One region of the Paenibacillus sp. ACRSA genome, then DNA from elsewhere that is predicted to be linked to it. Evidence: predicted binding sites of a transcription regulator. Region 1 holds the regulator's gene; the other holds the start of a gene.

Region 1 (15,276 bases):
TTAGGACTCCGTACCGCTGTCACTGTAATTCAACACCGCTGTGATTTGATTATCTTTGAAAGAGTTACATGTCCAGACATACAAAAAACGCCCCTGTAGCTATGTAAGCTACAGAGGCGTTGATCGCGGTCCCACTCTGCTCAGTTCACTTGTATAACAATGAACCCTCAAACGGTCTAATAACGGGAACCAACCGTCACAACCTATCCTAACGTTTTCCCTTTACCTAATCGACAAGGGCGGGGCTGGATTCGGCTATGCAGCTCACAGGCGCATTTCGGTTGACGGACAGCGGATGGCTCACAGCCACCGCACCAAAGAACTTCATTCTTTAGGCAGGGCCATCCTCTCTGAATCTGTCCGGCTCAACGTACTCCTCCCGGTCTTTGCTGTTCTATATAGATAAATCATATCATTTATTCGTTGTGTTGCTATTATAGCGAAAAGGGTTGAGACTGACAACAGGCTTTCCTTGTAATCGACAGAAAATAAACACTTAAAGAGGTTGTTCAAAAGTCCGTCGCTTATATGCAACTATAGAAGAATTGTATTCTCGCTGGATTATGCCCCTTTTACTTGGGCATGCAAACGTTCAATCACTGTGTCCCGACCAAGCAGTACAATGGTTTGATTCAAATCGCGACCATGTGTTTGCCCTGTTAACGCTACACGAATTGGCATAAAGAGCTGTTTGCCTTTAAATCCAGTTTCTTTCTGTACTTCTTTGATGAGTGCTGCCATTTTGCTTGGCGTAAACTCATCACTTGCTTGAACTTTGTCAGCAAAAGCTTTCAGTACAGTCGGCACCTGCTCTTCAGCGAGTACCGCTGCAGCTTCAGATTCCAGTTCGAGATCTGAACGGAAGAATACTTCAGACAATTCAACGATATCCGAAGCAGCTGTCATCTGCTCTTGATAGAGATGAACGAGTGTATAAGCCCATTCTTTCTGCTCAGCCGACAGCTCAGAAGCAATCCGTCCTGCCTTTTGCAGATGAGGAATTGCCATTTCAGCAATCCGATCTGGATCTGCATTTTTGATATAGTGATTGTTCAAGTGTGCCAGTTTATTGGTATCAAATACTGCTGGGCTCTTAGACAAGCGCTTCGTATCAAAAATTTGGATAAGCTGCTCTTGTGAGAAGATCTCCTCTTCTCCTTCTGGCGACCAGCCAAGTAAGGAAATGAAGTTGAACATCGCTTCTGGCAAATAGCCGAGCTGATCATATTGTTCAATAAACTGAATAACGGATTCATCCCGTTTACTCAGCTTTTTATGATTTTCATTTACAATCAACGTCATGTGACCAAATTGCGGCGGCTCCCAGCCTAGCGCTTCATAGATCATCAACTGACGCGGCGTATTGGAGATATGATCTTCCCCGCGCAATACGTGGGAAATTTTCATCATGTGATCATCCACTGCTACCGCATAGTTGTACGTAGGAATGCCATCTTTTTTGACGATAACGAAGTCTCCAGACTCCTTGCTGTTAAACGAAATGGTTCCTTTAACCATATCATCAAACGTGTAGATCCGTTCCTCTGGTACACGGAAACGAATGCTCGCCACGCGGCCTTCTGCTTCAAATGCACTGCGTTGCTCTGGTGTCAGATCCCGGTGTTTGCCCGAATAACGCGGAGTCTCACCACGCGCTGTCTGCTCTTCACGCTCTTGCTCCAATTCCGCTTCTGTGCAATAGCAATGGTAAGCAAGACCTTTATCCAGCAGCTCTTGAGTATATTTGCCGTAGATATCCAGCCGTTCCGTCTGACGGTATGGCCCGTATTCTCCACCCACATCAATGCTCTCATCCCATTCGATGCCGAGCCATTTCAGATACTTCAGTTGACTTTCTTCTCCACCAGCAATGTTACGCTTCACATCCGTATCCTCAATACGAATAATGAATTTGCCGTTATTATGTTTAGCATACAAGTAATTAAACAGCGCCGTACGGGCATTCCCGATATGTAGGTGTCCCGTTGGACTCGGCGCGTAGCGCACGCGTACTTCCGTGCTCATAACTATCCCCTCCGTCTCTTCGTTGGTTGATGATATCACACGCGAACAAGGCAAACAACCGATTGAGCTGCAATACCCTCTCCACGACCAGGGAATCCGAGTTGCTCTGTCGTTGTTGCTTTGACATTCACTTGATCCACTTCCGCTTCCAGTACCTTAGCGATAACCTCGGCCATCTGTGGAATGTAAGGTGCCATCTTCGGCTTCTGTGCAATGATGGTTGAATCAATGTTACCAAGGCGGTATCCCCGATCCTTCACAAGCTGCCACACATGTTCCAAGAGTTTCACACTGTCTGCATCCTTAAATTCCGGATCGGTATCCGGGAAATGTTTGCCGATATCACCAAGTGCCAGCGCACCCAGAATAGCATCACTAATGGCATGTAGCAGCACGTCAGCGTCCGAATGGCCTAACAACCCTTTTTCATGAGGAATAGTCACTCCGCCAATAATGCAAGGTCTTCCCTCTACTAACTGATGCACATCGAACCCTTGTCCTACACGAATCATTGCTATTTCTCTCCCCTCAGCAAAAACGCGGCATACTGTAAATCTTCCGGCGTCGTTAACTTAATGTTCGTATAACTGCCTTCCACAACCTTGACTGTTATGCCCTGGCGTTCTGCCAGCATCGCATCATCTGTTCCTAGAAAGCCATCCTTCTCTGCCGACTCATATGCAAGCATCAATGCAGAAAGACGAAAAGCCTGCGGGGTTTGAATGCTCCACAGACTGCTGCGGTCTGGCGTCGCCGTAACGACACCTTCCGCATTCACTTGTTTGATCGTATCCTTAACAGGAACCGCCAGAACAGCACCCCCGCCAGACAGCACAGTTGTCATGCAAGCGTTGATCTGCTCACGGTTAATAAAAGGACGTACCCCGTCGTGAACGAGGACCCAATCCGTTCCTAGGGCCTTGAGGCCTTCATGGACCGAATGCTGTCTCTCTTTCCCGCCGGGGATGACACGAACTCGTGATTCCAGATGGTATTCTTTTACCCAATTCAGGCAGCGTTCAACATCTCCAGCTCCGGTCACCAGCACGATCTCGCGCATCTCGTCCAGAGCCGCAAACACTTCAAGCGTATGTATGAAAACGGGCTTGTCCTGCAACAGCAGAAACTGTTTACTCTCGGTTGTACCCATCCGGGTTCCCCGACCTGCCGCCACAACGACAACGCCCCACCCTTTATCCATGCCGCAATCCCTGCCTTGTCTGTCAGTTTATCGTTCGCTATATCAAACACCACAAGGGATATCCAATATGTGCTACGATACACTACCCATCATACCGTTTTTATTGGGCTTTTTCCAACAGTTTCGGCTTCGCAAAAATCATTCTTCCCGCAGATGTCTGCAGTACACTGGTCACCAGCACTTCCATCATCATGCCGATATACTCGCGTCCACCTTCTACAACGATCATCGTACCGTCATCCAGGTATGCCACGCCCTGTCCATGTTCCTTGCCGTCCTTAATGATCTGCACCATAATCTCTTCACCTGGCAACACAACTGGCTTGACCGCATTCGCCAAATCGTTGATGTTCAACACAGATACACCCTGAAGTTCACACACCTTGTTCAGATTAAAATCATTCGTAACGACCTTGCCCTGAAGTACTTTAGCAAGCTTGACCAGCTTACTGTCCACCTCAGATATCTCTTCAAAGTCACCTTCATAAATCAGCACTTTAACGTCGAGCTCTTTCTGAATTTTGTTCAGAATATCTAGTCCTCGCCGCCCTCTGTTTCGTTTCAACAGGTCGGATGAATCAGCTATATGTTGTAATTCTTCCAACACAAATTCAGGGATGACAATCGTGCCTTCGATAAATCCGGTTTTGCAAATATCTGCAATCCGCCCATCAATAATTACGCTTGTATCCAAAATCTTATGTTCCTCTAAGCGTCGTCCTTCATCTGCCTCAGGATGCCCCCATCGTCCTGACATCCAGAAGGCTGCTAGATCGTCTTTTTTGGCTAGTGCAAGCATATAGCCCGAATATGCACTAACAACCGTCAGCGCTACTTGGAGCACCTCTCCGGCTGTCCCTAACCATGTTAAACAAGGATAGAGCAACAACGCCACCAATAAACCTGTAACCGTACCTACTGCACCTGCTGCTAATTCATTCATAGGTACTTTTGCCAAAGCATTAATTCCATTATGCAGTCGATCGGCGATCAGTGTGCCACCTAGATTGCATGCAGCCATAAATAATACGGCTCCCAGCGCAGTGGATACCCCAGCTCCCAAGAGCCCTGCGGATTGAATCCATTCTGCCATCCAAGGGATGGATTTCCCTGCCAGATGATATGCTGTATAGCCGAACCATGCTCCGCACAATCCTGTAAAAGTTAAAATGCCTTTTTTCCACATACGTCCCTGCACCTCCTTCATGATATTTCCATCTTCATATCCAGTATGATCCAATTCCTAAAATGCTAATCCCATAAACAAGAACTTTTTGGAAAAGATGCAATCCTTAGTTGAAAGAAGATAAAAAATTGGCATATAATGAATTCAATTCATATCCCGAGGTGAGTAGCAAAATGAGTACGCTAAGTTTACAGGCTTTTCAGGATCAAGTTTCTGAGCTGTTATTGCGTCACCGCAGTTTGATTGATGTGCTGTCCAAAACGGGACAAGCCGGGGCTTCGGTCAACCGTGCCGTGTCCAAGGCCATTACCGAATGCGGCTGCATTGAGCTGCACGCTACGAAGCAACAGTATGCCCCTGAGAGTGGTATTGCTCAGACCAAGGGTTTACTGGAGACGCATGTCGAAGGTGAGTTGTGTGAGAATTGTAAAGAGGTGATCAGTTCCGAACTAGGACGCAACCTGTTTTATATGTCTGCTCTCTGCAATCTCTTGGACATCAACATGGAAGAGGTCGTGAATCACGAGTCACAGAAATGTTCGACGTTAGGGATGTTCAATTTGTCATAAACGATGCATCATCACTGCACGAGGTTGGTTGTTAACGTATAGATTGGAATAACGAGAAAAGCACGTGGCTCCGAAGTCGGAGCACACGTGCTTTTTGCATTATTGAAACTGCTCTATAGCATATAAATATACGTGATTGCTTTTATACCCTTTTACCGATCCGAACGGGAAGACTTCTCTTCTCTACGTTTCTTAGCTCGGCTACGAGAGGCTGCTGTCCGTAAATTGTGCTTCATTCCATATAAAGCATACAGCACAAGTGGAATAAAGATTAACTTCGACAAATTCTCTGGGAACATAACCGCTATAGCTACTGCAAAGGCAACCACCCATGGAGCGATCCAGATCGCTTTACGAGGTAAGCCGACCTTTTTAAAGTTGGGGTATTTGAGTGAACTCACCATCAGATAAGACAACAACAATGTGGCGATGATCATACTGATTGGGCCGATATCTTTGTTAAACAAAGATAGTGTCGCCAGCACCCCACCTGCTGCTGGAATCGGCAGACCCGTGAAGTATCCCGGAATCCCCGGACGTACATTAAATCTAGCCAAGCGAATCGCACCACAGATTGGAAAACTCGCCGTTGCAATCCAAGCTAATACTGGTGAAGCATCTTGAAATGAAACCATAAACACAATCAGCGCTGGAGCGGCACCAAACGATACCATATCCGACAGAGAGTCCAGCTCCTTGCCAAATTCACTCTGGGCATTCAATGCTCGTGCCACCCGTCCGTCCAGACCATCCAGTAGCATCGCAACAATAACCATAATCGCTGCTAAACTGTAGTTCCCCTCAATTGCAAGTAATATTGCCATCATTCCAAGAAACAGATTACCTAAGGTAAAGAGATTCGGAATGAATCTGGTTAACATCGTTGTTTCACCTCATCATCTTCAAGCCATTATAGGCACAACTCTTACATTTGTCTGTCGATAAACATTTGCTCCTGTAGTCGCTTCAGACCTTCCTTGATCGTGCGAGCACGCACTTCACCGATTCCATCCACTTCATCCAACTCTTCAATGGTTGCCATAATAACTTGAGGCAACTGTTCAAATTGATCCACCAGGTTATGAATGATGACATTGGGTAGACGGGGTATCTTATTTAATACCCGGAATCCACGTGGCGCAACCGAGTCCTCAGACGTCGCTGCTGATGAAGGGTATCCGAGCAAACGTACAATATGATGTGCATCAAGCAGTTCATCATCCGACAATCTCTTCAAACCCACAATAATTTCGCGAATCTTGTCATCACTATCGTCGCGTGCATAGTCTTTGTAGAGCAACCATGCCTCTTCTTCCGTTGTACCTACTAGCTCTTCCATTTGCATGGAGATCAGTCTTCCTTCGTTGCCTAATTCATGAATATACCGTTTAATTTCCGTTTTGATCCGCATCACCATTTCTGTCCGCTGAATAACATTCACGACTTCGGGAATGGTTACCTGTTCTTCAAATTCTGAAGCACTGAGGTTGGTTAGAGACTGTGTCAAAACGGCTTTATATTTCTCCAACGTTTGAATAGCCTGATTGGCCTTGGTCAAGATTACACCGATCTCTTTCAGTGAATATCTGAGTGTTCCCTGATACAGGGTAATAATATTCCGACGTTGGGAGATGGACACCACCAATTTGCCTGTTTGCTTCGCTACGCGCTCCGCTGTACGGTGACGAATCCCTGTTTCTGAAGAAGATATAGACGAATCTGGAATCAGTTGAGTATTCGCATATAAAATTCGTTTCAGATCCTCACTGAGAATGATGGCACCATCCATTTTTGCAAGTTCATACAGGTAGTTCGGAGAGAAATCACAATTAATTGAAAATCCCCCGTCAACCACTTCCATCACTTCAGGGCTGTATCCTACAACAAGCAGTGCCCCCGTTTTGGCGCGCAGCACGTTCTCCAGACCTTCGCGGAAAGGTGTACCTGGTGCGATCAACCTTAACAACTCATTCATATTATCCAGTTGGCTCGAATCTTTCATCTTGTTATGCCCCCTAATCTAAAGCGACCGCTAGTGCATCTGCCACGGTATTTACACCGATCAGTTGTATCCCGCGAGGATGTTTCCAGCCCTTTAAGCTTTTTTCTGGTAAAATGACTCGTTTGAAGCCAAGCTTCTCGGCTTCCTTTACACGTTGTTCGGCTCGTGATACAGCTCGAACTTCACCCGTCAAACCAATTTCGCCAAATATGACATCGTCTGGTTTGGTTGGTACATCTCTTAGACTAGAAGCGATGCTGATTGCAACTGCCAAATCCACAGCAGGTTCATCTAGGCGTACGCCCCCCGCTACATTAAGATAGGCATCCTGGGTTTGCAGAAACATTCCCATCCGTTTCTCCAATACAGCGATGATCAAGTTTAACCGGTGGTGATCTATGCCTGTCGCCATACGACGCGGAGAAGGGAAATGAGTGGCAGAGATTAATGCCTGTAGCTCCACGAGCAAGGGTCGTGTTCCTTCCATACTCGCTACCACCGTAGATCCAGCTACGCCGAGTGGACGTTCCGACAGAAAGAGCTCTGATGGATTACCGACTTCACGGAGTCCATCTTCACCCATTTCAAAAATACCGATCTCATTCGTGGAACCAAAACGATTCTTCACTGCCCGCAATAGACGATACGTATGATGACGCTCCCCTTCAAAATAGAGCACACAATCCACCATATGTTCTAGCATACGTGGCCCAGCAATGGCACCTTCCTTGGTAACATGCCCTACGAGAACCGTTGCAATGCCTCGACCTTTGGCAATTCGCATGAACCTTGATGTACATTCCCTTACCTGAGCTACACTTCCCGGCGCACTGGTAACTTCGGGCAAATATACTGTCTGAATCGAGTCGATGACAAGAAAATGCGGCTGGATCTGCTCCACCGCTTCTTCAACACGCTCCATATTGGTTTCACACAGCACATATAGCTCAGGAGAGAGTGCGCCAAGACGATCTGCTCTTAATTTGGTTTGTTTTACCGATTCCTCGCCCGATACATATAACACACGTAAACCTGAATGTGTCAACGCATGAGACGTCTGCAACATCAATGTTGATTTTCCGATACCCGGATCTCCGCCCACCAGAACGAGAGAACCTGGAACGATCCCGCCACCCAATACACGGTTCAGTTCTCCAATTCCAGTCTGCACTCGCGGCTCCTGACCGCTATCTATATCTATGATAGGAAGCGGTTTATCTTTACTGTCAAATAGGGGAGAATTCCTCCCTTGTGTTTTGACCACCGTTTCAGTTTCTTCTATCATTGAATTCCATGACTGACAACCTGGACACTTACCATACCATTTGGGGGCTTCATAGCCGCATTCCGTACATTGAAACTTGGTTTTTACTTTGGCCACTTCAGCACTCCTACCATTTATTTTATAACAGCATTTTGCATTATTCGACGAATTTTGCCCCGACTTCCTAACGCGCAGGGTTAATAAAAGTTTACCATTGTTTGAGATTTTTCGTAAAGGATTATCGTAAACTTTACACATGTTCCTGAATCTTCTACTCCTGTTATTGCCACTTCATCAGTGGTAAGAAGCCAGATGGGTCAGATTGCAAAAAAGACCTCTCTGGCATAGGCCAGAAAGGTCTTTAGTCGTTCCCACGAATTTCTTAACGAATGATCCCGATTGGGTTACTTCGTTTCGATCTCTTCCGTGGAAGGAACAATATCTTTTTTAGTTACAGACAAGGCGCCATTATCCTCATCAATGAGTAAGGAGTCACCTTTGACCACATTGCCTGTGAGCAACTCTTCTGACAATTTGTCTTCGATATGCTTCTGGATTGCCCGACGTAGTGGACGTGCACCATAAGCTGGATCAAAGCCCGCTTTGGCAAGGAATGCCTTCGCATTGTCCGTAAGCTCGAAGTCGACTTCATATTCACGCAGTCGTTTCCGAAGTTCTTCACTCATGAGTGTAACAATCTCAGCAATGTGTTTTTCTTCGAGAGAATGGAAGACGATAATTTCATCAATCCGGTTAAGGAATTCTGGACGGAAGCTTTTCTTCAGCTCATCCATTACTTTACCCTTCATGTTGTCATAATCTGCTCCTGCATCTACCACAGCAGTGAATCCGAGCGTAGAGTTACGTTTAATCGCTTCTGCACCCACATTGGATGTCAGAATGATCAATGTGTTGCGGAAGTCAACTACGCGGCCTTTGGAATCTGTCAGACGACCATCTTCAAGCACTTGCAACAGAATGTTGAACACTTCTGGATGTGCTTTTTCGACTTCATCCAAGAGGACTACGGAGTACGGTTTGCGACGAACTTTCTCTGTCAACTGACCGCCTTCTTCATAACCGACATATCCTGGAGGCGCTCCGACCAATCTTGAAGTGGAGTGTTTCTCACCATACTCAGACATATCGATACGGATTACTGCATTCTCATCACCAAACATCGCTTCAGCCAGCGCACGAGCCAGCTCGGTTTTACCAACCCCAGTAGGACCCAGGAAGATAAATGAACCCATTGGACGTTTCGGATCTTTCAGACCAGCACGAGCACGACGTACAGCACGGCTGACAGATTTCACAGCTTCATCTTGACCGATAACACGTTCATGGAGAATTTGCTCCAGGTTCATCAAGCGCTGCGTTTCTTCTTCTTTCAGCTTGTTCACCGGAATTCCAGTCCAGTTGGCTACCACTTGTGCGATATCCTCAGGTGTTACCTCAGAATCTGTGCGACCTTGTTTTTCTTTCCATTGGTTCTTCGTTACATCTAGCTCTTCACGGATTTTTTGTTCCGTATCACGCAGAGCTGCCGCCTTCTCGAACTCTTGGCTTTGCACCGCTGCATCTTTTTCCTTGCGGATATCTTCCAGACGGCTCTCCAATTGTTTCAAGTTTGGTGGTACTGTATATGAATTTAATCTTACTTTGGAACCCGCTTCATCGATCAAGTCGATCGCTTTGTCCGGCAAGAAACGGTCAGTAATATATCGATCAGACAATTTAACCGCCTGTACAATTGCTTCATCTGTAATTTTCACACGGTGATGGGCTTCATAACGGTCACGCAAGCCGTGCAAAATTTGAATAGCTTCTTCTGGGGATGGTTGATCCACCGTAATAGGTTGGAAACGACGCTCAAGCGCTGCATCTTTTTCAATATATTTACGATATTCATCCAGCGTTGTTGCACCAATGCACTGCAATTCTCCACGAGCCAGAGCTGGCTTCAGAATGTTAGAAGCATCGATTGCACCTTCTGCTCCACCTGCACCGATTAAAGTATGCAACTCATCGATAAACAGGACGATGTTACCTGCTTGGCGAATCTCATCCATGATTTTTTTCAAACGATCTTCGAATTCACCACGGTATTTCGTACCCGCTACAACTGAACCCATATCCAGTGTCATAACACGTTTATCACGCAATGTTTCTGGAATCTCGTTTGCAATAATTTTTTGGGCAAGCCCTTCAGCAATCGCTGTCTTACCTACCCCTGGTTCACCAATCAATACCGGATTGTTCTTCGTACGACGACTCAGCACTTGAATTACGCGCTCAATCTCTTTGCTACGTCCAATCACAGGGTCAAGATTGTTTTCCCTCGCATAGGCCGTGAGGTCACGAGCCAGGCTGTCGAGAGTTGGCGTGCTAACATTAGCAGGTGTTCCGTTATGACTTGATACCGCTTCGCTGCTACCCAGCAATTGAAGCACTTGCTGACGAGCTTTGTTCAAGCTAATACCTAAGTTATTAAGTACACGTGCTGCTACACCTTCACCTTCACGGATCAATCCAAGCAAGATGTGTTCTGTTCCTACATATGTGTGTCCCAATTTGCGGGCTTCATCCATAGATAGCTCAATTACTTTCTTCGCACGAGGCGTATATGCAATGTTAGTAGGTTGCTCCTGACCACGGCCAATCAGCGTTTCTACTTCATCCTGAATTTTTTCCAATCCGAGTCCCAGGCCGATCAGCGCTTTGGCTGCAATACCTTCGCCTTCACGAATGAGGCCGAGCAAAATGTGCTCAGTACCGATGTTATTATGACCGAGACGGACAGCTTCTTCCTGCGCTAATGCCAGTACCTTTTGGGCACGTTCCGTAAATCTTCCAAACATCATATCTCCTGCACCTCCATGGTTTTGGATAAAACGGGCTAGAGCAACTGAACCAAGCTCTCCACCGTATTCTTTATAACACGTTGTCTGCAGCCATGCTGCGAATAAAATCATTAAGCATTTCACATCAATTATTGTAGAAACGTTGCTATGACCTGATGTAAATCTGCCTTATTATATAAAAGCTGCAATTGCAGCGTGAAACCTCATTTATAATTCTGGAAAAGCTACCTTACTTTGCGGGGTTGATCGTATCCCGAATTAGCTGAGCACGGTAGATATCTCGTTCATCTGTACGCATATCTTCCCCGAACGTTTTCTGCAAAAAACCAGGCTGAGTCATGACGTTCAGCTCGTTCATCACCGGTATAGTGAGTCCTTCCAGCAGACCTAGATCTACACCAAGACGAACATCGGAGAGACGCTGTGCAGCTTCCTTCGAGTCCACAATGGCAGCGTGAGACAGAATACCATAAGAACGCATAACCCTGTCCGTAATACGCAGTCTTGAGTCTGTAATCAGTCGCTCTCTAGCCGTACGTTCATGCCCAATCATCTGTAAAACAACACTATGCAGATTTTCGATAACTTCTTGCTCGGTCTGTCCTAGCGTGATCTGGTTAGAGATCTGGAACAGGTTACCCATTGCTTCGCTACCTTCGCCGTAAATCCCTCGGACAGTAAGCCCTACCTGGGAAACCGCCGTTAGAATACGTCCAATCTGTTGTGTCATGACCAGAGCCGGCAAATGCATCATTACGGATGCCCTTACACCTGTACCGACATTGGTAGGACAACTGGTCAGGTATCCTCTACGATCATCAAATGCATAATCCACATGCGCTTCAAAAGCATCATCTATCGCAGAAGCTTTCTCCCAGGCTTCTTTCACCTGGAACCCCGGATAGAGGCATTGGATCCGAAGATGATCCTCTTCATTAATCATGATACTGACGGATTCATCCTCACTAAGAATGACAGCGCCGTTCTTGGATTCATTCGCAAGACTGGGACTAATCAGATGTTTCTCCACCAATACACGTTTGTCGAGTTCATCAATATCGATTAGATCCAAAGTGTGGAAATTTCCAAAAGCATGAACATCGTCGTATTGAAGTACTTCGCTCAGCTTATTCAGCACTTCCTCCGATTGCTCATTGGATGCAAGCATCGGAAATGGATAATGCTGTAGGTTGCGTGCGATCCGGACACGGCTGCTAATGACGATCTCTGAATCAGCCGCATCACTGCGCATCCAATCGCTGAGCGCCTTCTCTGTAAAAGGCAGATTAGGCATTACGCATCCCTCCTACTCATGTCAAACTCATGTCAAACTTTACTCCTGAGCTATTTCTTTTTCAAGTTCTCTGATCTGGTCACGAATCTGCGCAGCTTCTTCGAATTCTTCTTGCGTGATACTTTCTTGAAGAGTACGTTTCAAATCTGCAATTTGTCGTTTGACCTTGATACGCCCACCCGCCCTTGCAGGTACTTTACCTACGTGGGAGGTGCTGCCATGTACCCTTTTGAACAACGGGTCTAAACGGCTATCAAAATATTTATAACATGAGCTACAGCCGAATCGGCCGATTTTGCTAAATTGGGAATACGTCATGCCACATTCTTCACATCGAAGGGATTGAGCAGGTGGTGTTCCTGCGGATCCACCTTTGCCAGATGGGTCGAAATCGAGCAGACCGGACAACAAGTTATGAATGGAGAATCCACCTGCTGTTCCGGGAATCATTTCCCCTTTTTCACGAGCACACGACTCGCAGATATGAAATTCCGTCTTCTCTCCGTTCACGATCTTCGTGAAATGAAGTGTAGCCGGACGATTATTACATTCTTGGCAAAGCATTGATGTACCTCCTTTGATCCCGATAGTTTTCATTTACCGAGCAAAGATATTAACATCGCCTTCAACATTCTGGCACGAATTTGATCCCGGTAAGGAAGTTTGACCAAAATAATTTCTCTCGATACAGCCGCCCGCATCAACCCCGCCTCTCGTTTGCTCAAGAAACGCGCTTCCTCAAGTTGGTAGATCAGACCTTCGGCAGCAGTCTGCCCGATCTCATCTCCAATACTATGATGCAAATGGTTATGCAGTGCCGAGTGAGCAGGTAGTTCGATCCGTTGAATACGTACATAACCACCGCCACCACGTTTGCTTTCTACCAGATAACCCTTCTCAAGGGTAAATCGGGTGCTGATGACGTAATTAATCTGAGAAGGCACGCATGAGAATTGGTCTGCCAGATCATTACGCTGAATTTCAACCATTCCTTCGGGACTTTCATGCAAAATACTCTTCAGATATTGTTCGATAATATCAGAGATATTACGCATCCACTCATCCTCCACTGTCTGAAACGTTAAGTCAATAAGGACCCACACGCCCCTACAGAGTGCACCTTCTCATCCCATTTAACCATTCCGTGAAACACCGAATCTGGATAGCACAAGTGTTACCGGGAGAGTATAGGCCGCTCGAAGGTCCTTTAATACTGCTTGTTCCGCAAAGAAAAGTGTAGTCGCACTCTACTCAGCGGATGGCATAAGAAAGTCAAACGAAATGATGATCTCAGTTGACTTTGACTTTCTTTGACTTTATATACATTATAGCATATTTTGTGAGTTTGCCAAGTGGGGTCACTATTCATTTTTTACGATTTTACACGAAATATTCTTTGGACACAAAAAAACCTCTCCAAAAGTGCTGGAGAAGTCCATTTGTCTTACCTTTACGCCTTTATGCTATATGAGGTGATTTTAGGAACCATCAGCGCTGCAATTAAACTAATCCTTATAATTTTTTGATCACTCTAATCCTTTAGAAGAAATCAAGTAAATACGTTTCCCGTACAGGAATTGCATTCTCCAAAGCACTAATTGCCTCAGCAGGCCCATAAATCCTGCCTATCTGTTCCATTTCAGCAGGTCTTCGGTACCCCATCAGCACAGCAGTAAGGGATTGAATATCCATTTGTACTGTCTGCTCCTCAGAAACAGGTTCGGAAGCCTTCCAGATTGAAGCCGTTCCATTCATGGCAACATTTAATTGCCACACACCTTCGTTCCAAGGTGCATGATCATCCTTAACCTGAAGAGCAATCTGTACTGGGGAATCCTGACTGGCAAACGGATATTGAGAAATAAATTGCTCCACACTCACGATACGAGCCATAAAATAAGGAATAATCTCTTGCTGAATCCGTGGATTATCCAATTGAAAAGCAAGAGTGTCACTTGCTGGCGCTTGTAATGTAACTTCTTCAATCATGGAATCATGATTGGCTATGAAAGTCCACAGGGCTTGTCTCGCTTCTTCATTCAGATGAATGATCTCATCGATCGCGAACTTACGCTCCTTGACCTCGTATAATATATATCCCTGGGCTTGCCCAGCTTCATCATAATATACGGCCTTCTGACTGGTTCCCTCCGTAAGCACCGAGTCTTTCCACCACGCATCGTCACGGATCAACATTCCGTTATAGCGCTCCGCATAAGCATTATATACACTTTTTAAAACATCCAGATCTGGATTGCCTCTGCGCAGCGTTCCGGGTGTTTGTTTTTTGGCAGGTAAATGCGAAGTAGGCACTTTATATTTTTTGTACTCAATGTATGTTTCCCATCCATACTTCCGATAAAAGGCAAACGCGAACGGATGCAGAAACGAAATGCTCTGTTTGTTGCGATTCATTTCTTCCAATGTGTGTTTGAGAAGACCAGCTACCCAGCCCTTTCGTCTGTACTCTGGCCAAGTGGCTACACCTGCAATTCCACCCATGTCGAATGATCGACCATGAATATACGTTTGAAAAGGAATAAGGTGGAGCTTGGCACCTAGGCTGCCATCATCATAAACTCCCCATACATCGTGTTTTTCAAACTGTTTTTGGCGTTTCTCCCTTTGCTCCTCTTTCATTACAAATTGAAATGCATATTCAGAAAGCGCCATGCATTCTTCGAAAGCGTCTGCTGTTAATTTACGAAATTCCATCTCATTCTGCACCCCGTTCTCTAGAAAATGATGAAAACATCCCAGTGTGGTCTGATTTGTGTTGTATATCTTCTCTATGAGTGTGTCAGAGGAATCCTGCAAAGTCAAATAAGAGGTGCCTTAGCACCCCTTGAATACATATATACTCAGAAAATA
Region 2 (15,276 bases), on a different contig from region 1:
GCATCAGATAGCGGGGTTACCCGCAGGTACGAAACCCAGCCATGTACACGTTCCTGAACCAAACGTATGCCGAGTGTCATGATGGATGAACCCATCACGCTGAAACAGGTCATGGACATTAAGTAGTGAGCATTCCATTGTTCTGGGTCAACAGCGTCCGTTGTGAAGATCCGGGTATATAGCACATAGAATAAGACAGGCATCATCAGAGACCAGAAGATAAAGTAAACGTTGCGAAACATGCGGAGCATCTCCATCCGCGATTGTACAAGCAATGTAGACATATTTATTGTTCCTCCTTCATCGTAGCAAGCAGCTCAGCATAAGCGTCGTCGAGTTGTCCCGTTTCAATGCGGATATCCCGTACAGGTAGCTGGCGCTGGATTACATCACGAATCAGTGTGTCTGTATCGGTGGTGTAGAGACTCCAGCGTCCGTTACGATATTCCACCTGGTCAACATTAGGTAGCATCGCAATCTGAGCTTCAATATGTATGTGAGGTGAGTTCGTGTTGTGATCAGCCTGTGTGTCTGACGGGGAAGCTGATTCCCCAGGTATCATTCCATGCTGAGCGGAGAAAGAAAGAATACGCTTGGTAAGCCCCGACTTGAGACTCTCCGGTGTTCCGTCCGCAATGATCCTACCTTCGCTAAACAGAATAATCCGATCAGCCGCTTCATCGGCTTCTTGGAGGTAGTGCGTGGTGAAAAGCACGGTTTTCCCCGCCTGTGTCAATTGGCAAACCTGTTTCCAGAAATGTTTACGTGTCTCCGAATCCATGCCTACCGTTGGTTCATCTAAAAATAAAAGCTGTGGATTGCCTGCCATCGCAAGGGCAAAGTTGAGGCTGCGTTTCTGACCGCCCGATAGTTTCTCCGCTCTTCTCTTCAGATCGATCTCTGATAGCCCTGTCAGGTGTTCAATTTCATCTATTGGAAGAGGATTACGGTAATAACTGTGAACCATGCAGATGATTTCGTGTACTGTAAGCCCATCTATGACACTTACATCCTGTAGCATGACCCCAATCTGTTGTCGTACCTGCTGGTGATTCGGGGACTGTCCTAATACGCTGATTTTCCCGGAGGTCGGCTTACACATACCCAGAAGCATTTTCATCGTTGTGGTCTTGCCGGCTCCATTCGGGCCGAGAATTGCTACAATTGAGCCCGGCTGGATTTCAAGAGACAGGTCGCTTACTGCGAGCTTGTTTTTAAATTGTTTGTTTATATATTCAAGTTGGATGATGGGGGAATTCATCTGTACTCACGCCCTTCGTTTTGATCTAACTTCATTTTAGAGGGCGAAGGAGTAGGGTTTTAGTAAGAGTTGTCATGACTTTTAGGTGACAACTGTCATCTTTTATGAATGGAACGAATCCAGATGCAATATGATTAGATGAGACTTCCTCTACTAAGGAGGGAGATTTAAGCGGTGCGTTTTGATAGAGAACATAGAGGGTGAATGCGCATTCATGAAAAGGGTGTGACAGTGTTCACAATAGCGCCAGGACTGGAGATAGCAAAGGTCTTATCGTCCTTGACCCAGGCGTATCCTTCAATTATAGTTGGTACGTAGGATTAAACTATTTTAGATAGATAAAGGTGGCTTGCAGCATGTCTGAGAAAATCTACGTTGGGGTCGATCTCGGCGGAACAGCAATTAAGGTCGGTATATGCGATGATCAAGGTCAACTTAAGCATACGTATGAAGGACCGACAGAAGTGGATAAGGGCGTAGATACGGTTATCGCCAACATCGAGAAGTATGTCCGTCATATCGTTGCCGAGTCGCCGTATAGCTGGGAACAGCTTGAAGGTGTCGGTGCTGGAGTTGCCGGGTTCACGAATGTACGTGAGGGAATTATTGTCCTTGCCCCTAACATTGGATTTCGGAATGTACCTATTCGTTCGATTCTGGAAGAACGTCTGGGCAAGCCAGTCAAAATAGATAATGATGCCAATGTTGCGGCGCTTGGCGAAGCTTGGGCGGGTGCCGGCAAAGGTGTAGATAACTGTGTATGTTACACGCTGGGTACAGGCGTTGGCGGCGGCTTGATCTTGAACGGCAGTATATACCAAGGGTTCTCCGGTATGGCGGGTGAACTGGGACATATTAATGTGGTACCTGATCTGGAAGCAATTAAGTGTGGTTGTGGCAAAATGGGATGTTTAGAGACAGTATCGTCTGCAACGGGTATTATCCGTATGGCGAAGGATGCTGTAGAGCGTGGGGATCATACTTCGCTTGCTCTTGTTGACAGAATTGCAGCTAAAGAAGTATTCGATGCTGCTAAATCAGGTGATGAAGTGGCGCTGCGAATCGTTAATCGTGCTGCATTCTACCTGGGTAAATCGATGGCTACAGTTGCGGCAGTTATTAATCCGGAAGTGTTCATTATTGGGGGCGGTGTATCCAAAGCAGGTGACTTCCTGTTTGACGAGATCCGTACTGTATATGCTCAATTAACCCCAGAACCGCTGCAGGGCGGCGTTAAGATTCTGGAAGCTACACTTGGCAATGATGCAGGTATTGTTGGTGCGGCAGGTCTTCTCTTGCGCTCCTAGTCCACTGTAACAGTATAAACCGACAGCAATATGATAAGGAGGGGACATATATGCTTGAAGGTGAAGTTTCACCGAACACAGGCGCCACGCTCATTATCATTACGGGTATGTCCGGGGCGGGAAAGACCATTGCAGTTCAGAGCTTAGAGGATCTTGGCTTCTTCTGTGTAGATAATTTACCACCCGTGCTGATCCCAAAATTCGCAGAATTGATCGAGCAGTCCAATGGTAAGATTGGCAAGGTTGCTCTCGTTATTGACTTGAGAGGGCGTGAATTTTTCACAGCGTTGTCCGAGTCGTTGAACTACATTAAAGATCATTTTACCATCCATTGTGAAATTTTATTCCTGGATGCTACAGATTCTGTCCTTGTTCAGCGGTATAAAGAGAGCAGACGTAGACATCCTTTAGCTCCGGAAGGCATGCCGCTGGACGGTATCCGGCTTGAGCGCAAAATGCTGGAGGAGCTTAAAAACTCTGCAACCCAGGTACTCAATACCAGCACGATGAAACCGGCTCAATTGAAGGAACGGATTATATCCCGTTTTTCTCATTTAGAGAGCCATATGTTATCTGTAAATATAACGTCATTTGGGTTTAAATACGGAATACCGATTGATGCTGATCTGGTATTTGATGTTCGTTTTTTACCGAACCCGCATTATATTGACCATCTGCGTCCAAATACAGGACAGAACAGCGACGTATACGAATACGTCATGAAATGGCCAGAGACACAGTCCTTTCTGACGAAGTTGCTGGATATGCTGCATTTCCTGATTCCGCAGTACCGGAAGGAAGGCAAGAGCCAGGTTATTATTGGAATCGGTTGTACCGGAGGCAAGCATCGTTCGGTAGCAATATCGGAATATTTGGGCAAAATGTTGGGAAGCAGCGAGACTGAGGCTGTTACCGTAAGCCATCGCGACGCTGACCGGGATCGTCATTGAAGAGGGTGAAGGGATGAAAGAAGCCGGACCACGAAGAGAACGTCCGAGAATTGTAGTCATGGGCGGAGGAACCGGATTATCCGTGATGCTGCGCGGTTTAAAAGAAAAGCCGCTAGACATCACGGCCATTGTCACGGTTGCTGATGACGGTGGGAGTTCAGGCATTCTACGCAGTGAGCTGCATATGCCGCCTCCGGGCGACATCCGTAACGTACTTACGGCGCTAGCTGACGTAGAGCCACTGCTTTCGGATATGCTGAGTTATCGTTTCAACACAGGCGCGGGGCTTGCAGGCCACAGCTTGGGGAATTTGATTTTGGCGGCAATGACAGATATATCAGGCGACTTCGTAACCGCAGTGCGGGAACTTAGCCGCGTGTTTGCTGTTCGGGGTGAGGTACTTCCCGCAGCCGGTCAGGCGGTTGTGCTACATGCTGAGATGGAGGATGGATCGATTGTTACAGGCGAGTCCAAAATCCCTGAAGCAGGTGGACGCATTAAACGTGTTTTTCTTGAACCGGATCACGTGGAGCCGTTGCCAGAGGCTGTAGAGGCTATTCGTCAAGCGGATGCGATATTGATCGGGCCAGGTAGTCTGTATACGAGTATTCTTCCGAATCTGCTTGTACCCAAATTAGCTGAAGCTGTCGTTGAGGCTGACGCAGTTAAAATGTTTATATGCAATGTTATGACACAGCCAGGAGAAACCGATGACTATACCGTGAGTGATCATCTCAAAGCGATTCATGAGCATATAGGTCATCAGCTCTTTGACTATGTCATCGTTAATAATGGTGAAATTCCACTGCAAGTTCAGAATAGATATGCAGAAAAAGGAGCAAAACCTGTAGTATTAGATATGAATGTGCTGAAGAGTTCTGGATATCAGGTTGTCGCAGATACGTTGGTGCTATTCCGTACCTATCTTCGTCATGATGCCGACAAGCTCAGCCATCACATCTATCAACTGGTACAAAATTGGATGTTACGGAAGAGGTGAAGTCCCATGTCGTTTGCAGCACAGACCAAAAAAGAATTAACGATGATTGAGAGTGAACCGTGCTGCGAAAAGGCGGAACTTTCAGCCCTCATCCGTATGCTTGGTGCCGTGCAGTTATCGAATAAAAAAGTGATCTTAGATATTTCGACGGAGAATGCCGCTATCGCTAGACGGGCATACTCTCTGCTTAAAAAGCATTTTCAAGTGCATACGGAATTGCTTGTCCGCAAAAAAATGCGGCTGAAAAAGAATAATGTGTATATTGTTCGTATTCCGACCATGGTACAAGAGATTTTAAAGGATTTGTACATCGTATCCGAAGGCTTTATGTTCACACCAGGAATTAATCAGGAGCTGCTTCGGAAAAACTGTTGTAAACGAGCTTATCTCCGCGGTGCCTTCATGGCTGGTGGCTCGGTGAATAACCCTGAGGGTTCCTCCTACCATCTGGAGATTGCATCTATGTATGAGGAGCACTGCCAAGCCTTGGTTGATCTAGCTAATGAATTTCATCTTAATGCCCGGTGTATAGAACGCAAAAAAGGATTCATCCTATACATCAAGGAAGGCGAGAAAATTATTGAGCTGCTCAGCATCATTGGTGCACACCAAGCTTTGTTTAAGTTCGAAGATGTTCGTATTATGCGCGACATGCGGAATTCAGTGAATCGGATCGTCAACTGTGAGACGGCGAACCTGAACAAAACCATTGGAGCTGCTGTAAGACAGATCGATAACATCAAGCTTTTGCAAAAGGAAGTTGGCCTAGAGTCCTTACCTGAGAAGCTACGTGAAGTGGCTGAAGTGCGACTTGCCCATCCTGATATTAACTTGAAGGAAGTTGGCGAGTTGTTAAAGGGAACAGTCAGTAAATCTGGGGTGAACCATCGTTTGCGTAAAATTGATGAGCTAGCCGAGAAGGTTCGTAATGAACGGATGGGGTAGGCTGTTAGAGGCCGGAGCTCTTACTTAGGTTAGATTTATTCGTATTTTAAACCGTTGTTGGGCAACATTAACTCATGTGCAGAGAAGCGGGGATTGGCGTCCTGAAGTGTGATTCCGTGTCAATATAATGTCCTTGATTGGGAGTTCATACCTGACTGGTTTTTTTCTTCTAGTGTCCTGCACGGGTTAATGGTATAATGTTATATAAATATAATTGTGTATTTAATGTCTAGATTTCATAATAGGGGGTAAGTTTCTATGACAAAGCACCCGGTAGTTGTCCGTTTGAAAACGGGTCTCCATGCCAGACCTGCGGCACTGTTCGTTCAAGAGGCGAATAAGTACTCATCTGAAGTGTTCGTCGAGAAGGACGACAAGAAAGTAAATGCAAAAAGTATCATGGGGATCATGAGTCTTGCAATCAGTACAGGTACGGAAATCCATATTAGTGCTGAAGGCGCGGACGCCGAACAGGCTGTAAACGCTTTAGTTAGTCTGGTTAGCAAAGAAGAGCTTGAAAACCAATAAGATATGACTGAACGAATGAAGAAGTCCCGAAAGGGGCTTTTTTGCGTTTAAGAGTCAAGCAATGCAACATTTTGGAATTTGCTCCGTCTGTTAAGGTATCAAATCACTTTGAATTTGAGATGTTAACTACAAGGAGGCTACGGTCATGGGTAAAAAATGGATGAGACCGCTTGGTGCGGTACTGGTGGCAAGTACATTATTGGTTGGAGGAACAGCTTGGGTTGCTCCAGGGAATTACGCATATGCAGCTGAGGTTCAAGGTGTACAGCAGAACGTAATCAATGTTGTTGGTAAAGGTGAAATTCAGGTGAAACCGGACATCGCTTATCTATCCATCGGGGTAAATAGTACAGCGGAAACAGCGGCATCAGCTCAAAAAGCAAACGCAGCTAAAATCCAAAAGGTAACTAATTTGCTGAAGAATACATGGAAAATCAGTGAAAATGACATTCAAACAAGTCAATTCTATGTGCAGCCTAACTACACATACAGTGAAAAAGATGGACAGCAAGTGAAAGGGTACACAGCTCATCACACATTGACAGTAACCTATCGTGAGATGGATAAAATCGGTGAGTTGTTGGATGCAGCTTCCCAAGCTGGGGCGAATAACATTGAAAATGTAAGGTTTACTGTAGAGAATCCAGAGAACTATGAATCTCAAGTGATTGAGAAGGCTGTAGCTAACGCGGATGTAAAAGCTGGAGCGATTGCGAAGGCAGTTAAACGTCAGTTGGGGGCAGTATTATCTGTGAGCCAGCCTGATGCTAACGTGCCTGTATTCTATGCATCGGAGAGTTTGATGTCCAAAGCTACGGATACCGCAGCGGGTACTGAAATTGAAACCGGTCAGGTTAAAGTAAGTACAACACTAAACATCACATATGAGATGAAATAAGACGTTGTTCATATTTAGGTATTTTGTATAAACAAGCGACCACCTGCTCTACGCGGGTAGTCGCTTTGCTTATTTTAATATTGCAGATGAGATCTACATTGTTTTGCCCATGATACGGCTTAATGGGTTAGTGTATTGCAAGTGGGAGAGATTCATTTGCGTTCATCGTGAAGTTTTAAGTGGATTGCTAATAGACTTAGAATCGATTAGGGTCAAAGACCGGTAGTTGTAGCTTATATGACAGATACACCTCCGGATTGTAAGGAATGGCGATGGTTGCTACTCCGTTTTCTAATACATCGGTTGGTATAGCAGTGGATGTTGCCTCGTATCTATTGAGCATATCCACCGGAATGTCCATTAGCACTTTGCTGTAATCGTTGCTTAATATCTTCACATGGAGCATTCCTCCATTATTCTTATAATTCTGCATCCGAATTCGTAACGTGCGATTGTGATTCAACACAACTTCTATATTACGAAATACAGCGCGATCAGGATTGCTCATCTCGTAAGGTTGAGTACCTACAAAAGAAACAGATTCCCCGGCTACCTGCTTCACCTCTTCCACAGTTGCTCGATAAGCGAGTGGTGCAGGTGTCATGGCAGCATCCGTTTTACGTTCCTCATCACTGAATTGTAGCTCGGTATTCATGACATGTTTGCTTGCGATGGATACTTTAAGTCCAAGATCCTTGTTCCATTGCCCCAGTGGAAGATAAACCTTACCCCCGACAACCTGTTGCTTGCTTTGACTCACGGCTAGCTTACTGGTTCTGCTATTCCGCTCAAATAACAGGTCTCCCCCTTGAATTTCATATTTAATATGGAAGGCATTCGTGAACTCCTCTAAAGGAACATAATATAAGCCGTTCATGTAGAACGTAGGTTGTCCGTTATAACGAAGCACGCCTTCACCAGAGGTGATTGCTACAGGTAGTGTTAAAAAGAACATGCCTTCATAAGAGAAGGAGTCCCAATAATTCACCCAATCTCTATATTGACTATACTCAATCTTAAAGTGTTTTCCTTCCGGAATATAGTAGAAGGAAGGTGGGTATGCCTGTGGGTTAGAGAAATAATAATCGATGACATACAAATCATCTGAGGCCCATTGTATTCCTTCCACGCTCGCCCGGTACAAGCTTTCGTAGGATCGAACCTGCTTCAATGTTTTGAGATCATATACAAGCACCTTGCTTGCCTTGGTTTTCTTGATTCCTACCGAGGGATCAGCGATCAGTACCAAATACTTAAGATTAGGTGAGACGAACGTTTTTACATCTCTGACTTCGCCTTTAAAAAGTGAGGTCGCTTTTCCGCCGCGAATCCCCTCTACAACCGCACGGTAGGTCTGTTCTTTATAAGTGCTGGTCCACTTAATTTTTGTGTCTCCTGCCATAAACGTCTTACTGGAGACAGGCTGTTTGGTGTCGTACACGATGTCATTTTTGGTTACTTTCACGGGGCTACCCTTTAATCCGCCAAATAAGAGGGTAAAGCAACTGGTGAATTTTGCGTCAGGGCAGTATACACCAAGAGGTGTGGACGAAGTTGAACGATTTGTACTGAATTTAGTATCTGTCACATCTTGGCTCGTAATAATACTGCCATTGGATAAAACTCGTTTGTTATCTACAAGGGAATAGTACTGGGTATCACCGTTATCCGATCTTACGGAGTACAGCCCTTGTTTCGCCCAAAGTTTGAGCCATTTGTTGGATTTAATCTCTGTGATTTTGCGAAGCTTAATGGAGGCATAGTCATATTCATAAATGACGGCACCTGTGTTCAGGTAGGCTAATGTATAAGCCTTCAAACCTTGGGTGGTGTCTACGACAACACCATCTTGTTGGTTGAATCCGTTCGTCGATGTGAATCGATATGAAGAGGGCTGCAACGATGAGTCAGTGAAATCATACTCGTTAACCTTTTTCATACCTGTGTCATAACTAATTACCGTTGTCCTTACAGTGACCTGCTGTTGTCTTTCATCAAATATGTAGGTTGTGCGGTGTCTTACTTTTTCCTTGCTACCTTCTGTAGCTGCTGCTGAATGTCCAGTCTCGGGATGAATTGTGAGCAATAGGGAACAGATCAACAACAGGGCAATACATTTCCTAATAATCATACGACGTTTCCTCTTTCCTCTTCATATATTGTCTTTTTTTCAAGATGTGTGCGGGTTAACCCTAATTCATAATATCGGTGAGTTTATTGATGTTGTTTAATGAATTATTGGACGGGCTGAATCCTGTTTATCGTTCATTTGGTATCTTTTTTGTAGATATGTTCGTGACAAAACGGTCATTTTCGGTGCAATTTATTTCAAGTTAATCGTCAAGATTGTAACTGGAGCTGTAAACCTTTCCTCAAATGGGTTAATTATAATAAAGAGGTGAGCGTATGAGGCGTTGTCGTTCAAAATACATACGCAATGAACCCTTAGTGCGAATTTAGAGAGGAGTTTTTATATATGACATCATGGAAGAAATGGACAAGTGCGTTGCTGGCAGCTGGAATTATTGTAGGTAGCGGAGCAGGGTGGCAGGAAAGTTCGGTTCAAGCAGCTTCTGTCTCATCTAAAGTGACGGCACCTATTGAAGTAACGCTGAAATCCGCAGGTAAGACGCTGACTCAAAAAGGGCTTTTGCAGGGTGGATCTACATGGGTATCTCTAACTGCGGTCAAAGATGTTGCAGGTGGAACACTAACCTATGATGCGAAGAACAAAGAGTATACGCTGACCGCAGCTAACAATAAGATGAGAATTAGTCTAGCTGATGGATCACCAATGCTTAGAGTGAATAACTACTATCCCGGCGTTGAGGCGAAGTTGATTCAAGGGCGGTTATACATTCCTTTCTCAGCGATGAGAGATTATCTGGGTGTTCAGGGAAGCTGGAATGGGCAAGCGAAGACGTTAACACTTAGCAAAGTGAAGCAGAACAATGTAACAGTGAAAGCAGCTACGGTGAAAGCGACTGTCAAAAATGCTGAAGTGGATATCCAATATCCGCAGGTAAGTGGACTCGCGAATGATAAAGCTCAAGCGGCAATCAACAAGGTACTGAAGGATGAGGCTAATGCATTTGTAGCAGGCTTCAAGAAGCAGGTTTCTGAGAATGGGGCTGCTACTGCGGATCGCCCATATGCTTTTGAGAGCACATATGTTGTGACATATAACGAAAATGGCGTGCTAGGACTCATTACACAGCGCTATGAGGACTACGCGGGAGCTCATGGCATGACGACCCGTTCAGGACACACATTTGATCTGGGAACGGGCGAGGAACTGACGCTGAATGATGTGTTACAGAACAATGCATCCATGCGTGAATCTCTTGGCAAAAAAGTAGGCACACAGCTTAAAGCTCGTGGCGGTTATCTGGACGGATATACAGGATTGAACAAAGATCAGGACTTCTACGTTACGCCAACAGGTATAGTCGTGTTCTTCCAACTGTATGAGTACACTGCGTATGCTGAAGGGTTCCCTGAGTTCCCATTCACGTACAAAGAAGTGCTTCCTAAAGGTGCAACGCCATTCAGTGGAGTAGCAGCTGAAAAGTAAGAGCAGAAACGTTATCATATGTTCAATAATTATTGGATGTATCACGTATAGAACAGAAGTTTAACGACGCGTAGTTGCAGTTGCTATCATCATAAAATCACAAAAAAATCCCACCATTCGTAGAATGGTGGGATTTTACTAGTTCATAGTTAGAAGCCAAGAAGGCTTCAACTCATGACTTTATAGGTGAGTTCACGATTATACGCCTTCTGAACCTACTCTTTCGATAACTTTATCAATGATACCATAATCGGCAGCTTCAGCAGCACTCATGAAGTAGTCACGATCTGTATCTTTCTCGATACGCTCCAGGGGTTGACCGGAACGCTCGGAGATGATGCGGTTCAATGTGTCACGCATTTTCAGAATGCGACGAGCACGAATTTCGATATCTGTAGCTTGACCTTGTGCTCCACCAAGTGGTTGGTGAATCATGATCTCACTGTTAGGCAATGCAAAACGTTTACCTTTGGCACCCGCATTAAGCAAGAATGCACCCATGGAAGCTGCCATACCTACGCAGATTGTAGATACATCTGGTTTGATGAATTGCATTGTATCGTAAATGGCCATACCGGCTGTGATGGATCCGCCTGGGCTGTTGATGTATAAGTGAATGTCTTTCTCTGGATCTTCTGCAGCCAAGAATAACATCTGTGCCATAATGGCATTCGCCACAACGTCATTCACGTCGCTGCCAAGGAAGATGATACGATCCTTCAGCAATCTGGAATAGATGTCATAGGCCCGCTCACCGCGGTTGCTCTGTTCAACGACCATTGGAATATAACTCACGTGAAAAACCTCCTCGGAAATGTAAATGTTAAATTGGTGTTTATATTTAAACTGTTACCGTATTACCCACATCATAAACAATTCCAAACAAAAAGTCAAAGAAAGTCAAACTAACTTTGAAAAAAAAGAAACCTTTCCGGTTTCATTGGTTAAAAGGGTTATGTACTACGAAATAAGAATGGCGCGCCCGCCAAGAATCGAACTTGGATCTCAGGCTTCGGAGGCCTACGTCATATCCATTGGACCACGGGCGCACATGAATGGTTGGCTACTCTTTCGTAGCACGAATGCTTGCACACAAATGAGCTTCAAATATGTGACAGCATTAATGATTATATCTTAAGCGTGGTTGAAATGCAAGCAAATGATCAGCCTCATAGTTTGGAATACAACGAAAATGATCATGATGAAGATAAGTGGATAAAGAACGCATTTAAGTACATGCTATAAGAGGTTTTGCACATGTTGAGCAAGTTAGGAATGGAGCCATATATAGATGATAATTTAGACTTTCTTCTATATGTAGTGTGAAACAGATTCAACGCCTACTAGAAGCTCAAGATTGTGAAAATAAGCGCGTACAAGCTTAAAGAAACGTTATGAAATGGGGCATTTGAAACACTTGCATGTCGCGTCAGTTTTAGGTAGAATAGACGTGGGACTTAAAAAGTTAACCCGGGACATTTTGAGGCCATGAAAGAGAGCTTGGAACGAGAAGCTTGCGGGAGTGGAAAGCATGCGAAAGATTTTAGAAGTGCAAAAGCAGCTTCTGCCTGATCTCATGGATGTCTTGAAGAAGAGGTATACGATTCTACACCAGATCATGTTATCGGATGTGATTGGACGAAGAACGTTAGCTAATTCCATGCAGATGACCGAGCGGGTTCTGAGGGCTGAGACCGATCTATTAAAGGCTCAGGGACTTATTGAAATTGACAGTACAGGAATGAAGATCAGCGAGGCAGGTCATGATTTGCTGCAGCAGTTAGAGCCCGTCGCCAAAGAGCTGTTCGGATTGTCCGAACTGGAAGAGTGCATCAAGCAAGCCTACGGTCTGCAAAAGGTAGTCGTTGTTCCTGGCGATTCGGACGTATCTCCATTTGCCAAACGGGAACTGGGCAAGGCCGGAGCAAAGGCTCTTGGCAATATTATGAATGATAACGACGTTGTTGCCGTAACTGGCGGTTCAACAACGGCTGAAGTTGCAGAGCAGCTTAATCCGCCAACACCACTCAAAGGTGTCTGGTTCGTCCCTGCACGCGGTGGACTAGGAGAAAGCCTCGAAATTCAGGCCAATACGATCGCATCCACGATGGCAAAGCGGGTAGGAGCACAATACAAACTCCTGCATGTACCGGATTTGCTTAGTGACCATGCCTATGAATCCCTTGTTCAAGATCCGGGTGTCCAGGAGATTCTGCAGCTGATTAGACAATCGCGCATCGTTATTCACGGAATCGGTGATGCCGTGGAGATGGCACGGCGACGTAAACTTGCTACAGAGATCGTGGAAGAGCTTCAGGAGCAAGGAGCCGTATCGGAATCATTCGGTTATTATTTTAATGATCAGGGTAACGTGGTTCACACCATGCTTACACTCGGCATGCGACTTCAAGATATCGAACGAACCGATGTAGTGATCGGGATTGCGGGTGGCAAAAGCAAAGCGGCTGCCATTCACTCCGTGCTTAGATTCGGCCAGGAAGATATATTGATTATTGATGAGGCTGCTGCCAAAGTCGTCGTTGCCGAACTGGAATAAGAATTTGTTTTTTAGAACACTTCAAATTTGTTGTCTTGACGGACTTCACGGTCTGTCTTGAATATATAGCTTCATAAAAAAATTCAATCAAAACTTGGGAGGAACTTACTCATGATTAAAGTAGGTATTAACGGTTTTGGACGTATTGGTCGCTTGGCATTCCGTCGTATTCAAAATGTAGAGGGCATTGAAGTTGTAGCAATCAACGACTTGACTGATGCTAAAATGCTGGCTCATTTGCTTAAATATGATACAACTCAAGGTCGCTTCGATGGCGATGTTGAAGTACATGATGGCTTCTTCAAAGTGAACGGCAAAGAAGTTAAAGTATTGGCTAACCGCAACCCAGAAGAACTTCCTTGGGGAGACCTCGGTGTAGATATCGTTCTGGAATGTACTGGTTTCTTCACAACTAAAGAAGCTGCTGAGAAACACTTGAAAGGTGGAGCTAAGAAAGTTGTTATCTCCGCACCAGCTACTGGCGACATGAAAACCATCGTTTACAACGTAAACCATGAAATCCTCGACGGTACTGAAACTGTAATCTCCGGCGCATCTTGCACAACGAACTGCCTGGCACCTATGGCAAAAACGTTGCAAGACAAATTCGGAATCGTTCAAGGTTTGATGACTACAATTCACGCTTACACTGGCGACCAAAACACGTTGGATGCTCCACACCCTAAAGGTGACTTCCGTCGTGCTCGCGCAGCGGCTGAAAACATCATCCCTAACACAACTGGTGCTGCTAAAGCAATCGGTTTGGTTATCCCTGAACTGCAAGGTAAATTGGACGGTGCAGCTCAACGTGTACCAGTAGCAACTGGTTCCCTGACTGAGCTTGTAACTGTATTGGGTAAAAAAGTTACTGCTGAAGAAGTTAACGCAGTAATGAAAGAAGCTTCCGATCCACAAACTTTCGGATACACTGAAGACGAAATCGTATCTTCCGATATCCAAGGTATCACTTTCGGATCCCTGTTTGATGCAACTCAAACTAAAGTTCTGACTGTTGGCGACCAACAATTGGTTAAAACTGTAGCTTGGTATGACAATGAAATGTCCTACACTGCACAATTGGTTCGCACTTTGGAGCACTTTGCAAAAATGATTAAGTAATATCTGCAATAACATAGAGCGGAAACAGAGTATTGTTTCCGCTCTTTATATATCAACCTTTTGCAAATTTCTCAAAAACACCAGGATTGACAAGGGTTTTTCGCTCTTCATTGGTCCACAAAATACATGGGTGCGGAGGAAATACAGATGAACAAAAAAAGTGTACGTGATATCGAATTGACAGGAAAACGGGCTTTTGTACGTGTAGATTTTAATGTACCGCTCGAAGATGGTAAAATTACAGATGACAAGCGTATTCGTGCAACGCTGCCTACGATTAATTTCTTGATCGAAAAAGGTGCTAAAGTCATTTTGGCAAGCCACATGGGTCGTCCTAACGGCGAAGTGGTTGAATCCTTGCGTTTGACTCCAGCAGCAGAGCGTTTGTCTGAATTGCTTGGTAAAACAGTTGTTAAAGCTGACGATTCCGTTGGCGAAACGGTTAAAGCTCAAATCGCTGAATTGAACAACGGTGACGTATTGTTGCTTGAAAATGTTCGTTTCCATGCAGGCGAAGAGAAAAATGATCCAGAACTGGCAAAACAATTTGCTGAACTGGCTGACGTTTTCGTTAACGATGCGTTTGGTGCAGCACACAGAGCACATGCTTCAACAGAAGGTATCGCTCACTTGTTGCCGGCTGTATCTGGTTTGTTGATGGAAAAAGAGCTTGAAGTGTTGGGTAAAGCAATCTCTAACCCTGAGCGTCCTTTCACAGCAATCATCGGTGGTTCTAAAGTTAAGGACAAAATCGATGTGATCGACAACCTGTTGAACATTGCAGACAACGTAATCATCGGTGGAGGTCTGTCTTACACGTTCATGAAGGCTCAAGGTCATGAAGTAGGTCAATCCCTGTTGGATGAGTCCAAATTGGATGTTGCTCTGGGCTTCATCGAAAAAGCGAAGAAATTGGGCAAGAACTTCTACCTGCCAGTGGATATCGTGATTTCTGATGATTTCAGTGCGAATGCAAACACGAAGATCGTTGAAGTTGGCGACATTCCTGCAGATTGGGAAGGTATCGACATCGGTCCTAAAACACGTGAGATCTATGCTGACGTTGTTAAAAACTCCAAACTCGTTGTATGGAACGGACCTATGGGCGTATTCGAAATCGAGCCATTCTCCCACGGT

Evidence for each region. Region 1 encodes CtsR, which represses protease genes until heat stress. Its sites were predicted from a motif close to ATGGTCAATAAAGGTCAAACA; they were not measured.
Region 2: the regulator CtsR is predicted to act here: its motif matches at 11,350-11,370, upstream of clpP (ATP-dependent Clp endopeptidase proteolytic subunit ClpP).

The regions. Positions count from the first base shown of each region.
Region 1 is NZ_JAKRNP010000021.1:48,961-64,236, forward strand. It holds gene gltX (glutamate--tRNA ligase) at 562-2,025, opposite strand; gene ispF (2-C-methyl-D-erythritol 2,4-cyclodiphosphate synthase) at 2,061-2,537, opposite strand; gene ispD (2-C-methyl-D-erythritol 4-phosphate cytidylyltransferase) at 2,540-3,226, opposite strand; gene MH215_RS27850 (PIN/TRAM domain-containing protein) at 3,327-4,412, opposite strand; gene MH215_RS27855 (nucleoside triphosphate pyrophosphohydrolase family protein) at 4,586-4,981, shown strand; gene pssA (CDP-diacylglycerol--serine O-phosphatidyltransferase) at 5,134-5,862, opposite strand; gene disA (DNA integrity scanning diadenylate cyclase DisA) at 5,907-6,983, opposite strand; gene radA (DNA repair protein RadA) at 6,997-8,364, opposite strand; gene MH215_RS27875 (ATP-dependent Clp protease ATP-binding subunit) at 8,652-11,111, opposite strand; gene mcsB (protein-arginine kinase McsB) at 11,341-12,405, opposite strand; gene mcsA (protein-arginine kinase activator protein McsA) at 12,445-12,969, opposite strand; gene MH215_RS27890 (CtsR family transcriptional regulator) at 12,999-13,460, opposite strand; gene MH215_RS27895 (GNAT family N-acetyltransferase) at 13,945-15,120, opposite strand.
Region 2 is NZ_JAKRNP010000010.1:112,576-127,851, reverse strand. It holds gene MH215_RS23325 (ABC transporter permease) at 1-284, opposite strand, end outside; gene MH215_RS23320 (ABC transporter ATP-binding protein) at 287-1,261, opposite strand; gene MH215_RS23315 (ROK family glucokinase) at 1,618-2,568, shown strand; gene rapZ (RNase adapter RapZ) at 2,619-3,518, shown strand; gene MH215_RS23305 (gluconeogenesis factor YvcK family protein) at 3,532-4,518, shown strand; gene whiA (DNA-binding protein WhiA) at 4,525-5,463, shown strand; gene MH215_RS23295 (HPr family phosphocarrier protein) at 5,722-5,991, shown strand; gene MH215_RS23290 (SIMPL domain-containing protein) at 6,137-6,889, shown strand; gene MH215_RS23285 (hypothetical protein) at 7,086-9,020, opposite strand; gene MH215_RS23280 (stalk domain-containing protein) at 9,366-10,463, shown strand; gene clpP (ATP-dependent Clp endopeptidase proteolytic subunit ClpP) at 10,662-11,258, opposite strand; tRNA gene MH215_RS23270 (tRNA-Arg) at 11,438-11,512, opposite strand; gene MH215_RS23265 (sugar-binding transcriptional regulator) at 11,995-13,020, shown strand; gene gap (type I glyceraldehyde-3-phosphate dehydrogenase) at 13,132-14,139, shown strand; gene MH215_RS23255 (phosphoglycerate kinase) at 14,287-15,276, shown strand, end outside.